DNA from 2 places in the Streptomyces yaizuensis genome. Region 1 is predicted to be linked to the other one. Evidence: riboswitches for the same ligand, from Rfam matches in the RefSeq annotation. Region 1 holds a riboswitch; the other holds the start of a gene.
The links. A riboswitch is a leader RNA that binds a small molecule or an ion and turns the genes downstream of it on or off. The one in region 1 is predicted to bind S-adenosylmethionine.

Region 1 (2,173 bases):
GAGGCCGGGATCACCTTCTGCTTCGCGGTACGGTTCCACCCCGCGCTGCGGCACGTCGCCGCCGCCCGCAAGGAGCTGGGCATCCGCACCACGTTCAACTTCCTCGGCCCGCTGACCAACCCGGCCAGGGTCCGCGCGCAGGCGACCGGCGTGGCCGACGCCCGGATGGCGCCCATCATGGCGGGCGTGCTCGCGGAGCGCGGCTCCTCCGCGCTGATCTTCCGGGGCGACGACGGTCTCGACGAGCTGACGACGACGGCGACCTCCCGGGTCTGGAGGGTCCGCGACGGCGCCGTGCGCGAGGAGTCCTTCGACCCCCGGGACGTCGGGATCCCCCTGGTGCCCGTGGAGGCGCTGCGGGGCGCCGACGCCTCCTACAACGCCGATGTCGCGCGCCGGATCCTCGCGGGCGGCACCGGTCCGGTGCGGGACGCCGTCCTGCTGAACTCGGCCGCGGCGCTGGTGGCCCTGGACCCGAGCGACGCGCCCCTCACCGAGCAGATCGCCGCCGGTATCGCCCGCGCGGCCGAGTCCATCGACTCCGGCGCGGCCCGGGACGTCCTGGCCCGCTGGGTCGCGGCGACCAACGCCTGAGGCCCCTGCGCCCCTACGGGACCGGAGTACGAGCTTCCGGTCCCGTGCAACCCTCCGGCCCGTCCCTGCGTCCTACCGGGCAGTAACGGTGAAACGAAAGGGACAGGCGCGATGGAAGCGTTGGGACAAGCGGTGATGACGGCGGGCGGATGGGTCCTGCGTGAGGCCCGCGCGGCCGTCGAGTTCCTGAAGCTGCGCCCCCGCACCCGGCGCTGACCGGCCCGCCGCCGTGCCCCCGTCCCCCCGGACCCCCTCCCACCGGTCCGGGATACGGGACGGGGTTGCGCGCGGCTGATCCACTGGCATACGGTCTCCGCAGGTCATGAGCGACAGCGACTACGGCCCCGGCCCGCTGTCCGGCAACCCTCCGTCCGTGGCGGGGTGCCCCGGGTGAAGACCAGGCCGTGGGCAGCGAGGCCCGCGGCAAGCGCGGACCCCTGCGAACCCTGGGGTCCTGGTCCTCAAGGGAGCAGTCTCGTGAGCAAGCGAATGCGTTAGGGCGAACACCGCCCCTTCTTCGTACCCTTCCGCACTTCTTCGTGCACCCCCGCACCGCGGCACAGCCGCGCGCCCGGGGCATCCCCGTACCCCTTGAGTGCCCCGCGCCCACCCCGGCAGTGACCGGGCCGCGCCGCGCTCCCGTACGGGTCCACGACGCCACTTCGCCCTGTCACACCCGGGAGACTCCGCCATGTCCGCATGCCCGAACACCGCCGCCGCCACCGTCACCGCCCCTGACTTCGCCGCCGCCGTGGGCGCCCCGCTCCCCGTCCTCGGCCGCGATGTCACCGTCCCGCTCGTCACCGGCGGCGAGGTCACCTACGCCGCCCTCGACTACGCCGCCAGCGCCCCCGCGCTCCAGCGGGTCTGGGACGACGTCGCCGCGTACGCCCCGTACTACGGCAGCGTCCACCGGGGCGCCGGCTACCTCTCCCAGCTCTCCACCGACCTCTTCGAGAACAGCCGCGCCACCATCGCCGCGTTCCTCGACTGCCGCGACGACGACCAGGTCGTCTTCACCCGCTCCACCACCGACTCGCTGAACCTGCTCGCGTCCGCGCTCCCCGCCGACTGCCAGGTCTTCGTCTTCGAGACCGAGCACCACGCCTCGCTGCTGCCCTGGAGCGACGCCCGGGTGACCTACCTCAACGCGCCCCGCACCCCGGAGCAGGCCGTCGCAACGCTGGAGCGCGCCCTCGCCGACCGCGACCCGTATGGCCCCGCCCTGGTCTGTGTGACGGGCGCGTCCAATGTGACCGGCGAGCTGTGGCCGGTGCGGGAACTGGCCGCCGCCGCCCACGCGCACGGCGCCCGGATCGTGCTGGACGCCGCCCAGCTCGCCCCCCACCACCCGGTCTCCGTCCGCGACCTCGACGTCGACTGGGTCGCCTTCTCCGGGCACAAGCTGTACGCGCCCTTCGGCTCCGGTGTGCTCGCCGGCCGCGCCGACTGGCTCAAGGACGCCGAGCCCTACCTCGCGGGCGGCGGCGCCTCCCGTACGGTCGCCCGGCGGGCCGACGGCGGCGTCGAGGTCGAGTGGCACACCACCGCCGCCCGCCACGAGGCCGGCTCCCCCAAC
Region 2 (2,173 bases), on a different contig from region 1:
GGGGGACAAAGCCGTCCGCGCCCCGCTCGAACTGGGTGAGCGCGGGCCGCACCAGATGGCCGGGCTTCAGCCGCAGCTGGGCGGTGCGGTAGATCGCCGCCGCCATCCGCCCGAGCGCCTGTCCGTCCTGGTGGCGGTGGATCCGCGAACCCACGTCGACCTGGGCGAGGGCGTCCAGGCCCACCGTGTGCAGGGCGTCCACCAGCAGCCCCAGCTCCACCCCGTACCCGACCGGGAAGGGCAGCCGCTCCAGGAGCGAGCGCCGGGCCGCGTACTCGCCGCCCAGCGGCTGGACGAAGCCGGCCAGCAGGGGCCAGTGCAGATTGAGCAGCGGGCGGGCCACCAGCTCGGTGACGCGGCCGCCCTGGCCGGGGGCCCCGGCGAGCGGACGGTCGTAGACGGCCTTCACCAGGCTCACCCCCGGGTCGGTGAGCAGCGGCCCGACGATCCCCGAGACGAAGTCGGCGGAGAACCGTTCCAGGTCGGCGTCGACGAAGCAGACGATGTCCCCGCTGGTCACCATGAGTGACCGCCAGAGCACCTCCCCCTTGCCGGGCAGCGCCGGTATCCGGGGCAGGACGTCGTCCCGGTGGACCACCCGCGCACCCGCCGCCTCCGCGACCTCGGCGGTGCGGTCGGTGGAGCCCGAATCGATCACCACCAGCTCGTCCACGAGCGGAACGCGTTCCATCAGTTCGCGTCTGATCACGGTGACGATCGCGCCGACCGTCGCTTCCTCGTTGAGCGCGGGCAGCACCACGCTGACGGTGGCCGAGCGCTTCGCGGCCATGATCCTCGACAGCGGGCGATCGGCCGCCGACCAGGAACGCCCGGCCAGCCAGCGCTCCACTTCATCGAGCACGTTCGCCCATCTCCCCACTGCCTGTGACGCATCTCGCGGTTCGGACGACTATCTCAACCCTCCGGACCTTCCGTTACAGTCTTGAACAACGCGAAGGCCCGGCGCACGTCGGGCCCGCCTTCGTTCGCTCCGCCGAACGCGTCCAACCGTTCAACCGTTCAACCGTTCAACAATCGAATACCGCTCATCCAGAGGGGCAGAGGGAAACGGCCCGTTGAAGCCCCGGCAACCCTCCAGCCGGTCTCGTCGCGTACAGCGCAGCGAGGCTCCCGGCTCGGGAAGGTGCCAAATCCGTCTCATGGCGAAACGCGCCATGGGAAAGATGAGGAGAAAGGGCCTCGCCTCCATGGCTGTGCAGACCGTCGCAAGCACCACCGCCGACACCGACACCCCCGCCGCCGCTCCCGATCTGGGACCCGCCGCCGCCCTGTCCTGTCGCGAATGCGGACAGCGCTTCCCGCTCGGACCGATCTTCGCCTGTGCCGAGTGCTTCGGACCGCTGGAAGTCGCCTACGACCTGCCCGACACCGCCCCCGAGGAGCTGCGCGGGCAGATCGAGGCCGGGCCGCAGAACATCTGGCGGTACGCCCCGCTGCTGCCCGTCCCCGCGGACGTCGCGGGCAAGCCCAGCCTGAACCCGGGCCTCACCCAGCTGGTCAAGGCCGACAACCTCGCCCGTGAGCTGGGCGTCACCGGCGGTCTCTACGTCAAGGACGACTCCGGCAACCCGACCCACTCCTTCAAGGACCGGGTCGTCGCCATCGCCGTCGAGGCCGCCCGCGCCTTCGGCTTCACCACCCTCTCCTGCTCCTCCACCGGCAACCTCGCGGGCGCGGTCGGCGCCGCGGCGGCCCGCGCCGGCTTCCGCTCCTGCGTCTTCATCCCGCACGACCTGGAGCAGGGCAAGGTCGTCATGGCCGCGGTGTACGGCGGCGAACTGGTCGGCATCGAGGGCACCTACGACGATGTGAACCGCTTCTGCTCGGAGCTGATCGGCGACCCGCTCGGCGAGGGCTGGGGCTTCGTCAACGTCAATCTGCGGCCGTACTACGGCGAGGGTTCAAAGACCCTCGCGTACGAGATCTGCGAGCAGCTCGGCTGGCGGCTGCCCGACCAGATCGTCATCCCGATCGCCTCGGGCTCCCAGCTCACGAAGATCGACAAGGGGCTCCAGGAGCTGATCAGGCTCGGTCTGGTCGAGGACCGGCCGTACAAGATCTTCGGCGCGCAGGCGGAGGGGTGCTCCCCGGTGTCGGCCGCGTTCAAGGCCGGGCACGACGTGGTGCGCCCGGTGAAGCCGGACACCATCGC

Region 2: it holds a riboswitch for S-adenosylmethionine, as region 1 does, so the genes downstream of both, thrC (threonine synthase) here and SYYSPA8_RS07610 (aminotransferase class V-fold PLP-dependent enzyme) in region 1, are expected to answer to the same signal.

What each region holds. Positions count from the first base shown of each region.
Region 1 covers NZ_BSBI01000002.1:869,729-871,901, forward strand. Annotated here, with positions in the region: gene trpD (anthranilate phosphoribosyltransferase) at 1-594, shown strand, start outside; SAM riboswitch class IV at 913-1,030, shown strand; gene SYYSPA8_RS07610 (aminotransferase class V-fold PLP-dependent enzyme) at 1,286-2,173, shown strand, end outside.
Region 2 covers NZ_BSBI01000010.1:17,757-19,929, reverse strand. Annotated here, with positions in the region: gene SYYSPA8_RS22800 (glucosyl-3-phosphoglycerate synthase) at 1-862, opposite strand, end outside; SAM riboswitch class I at 1,044-1,191, shown strand; gene thrC (threonine synthase) at 1,209-2,173, shown strand, end outside.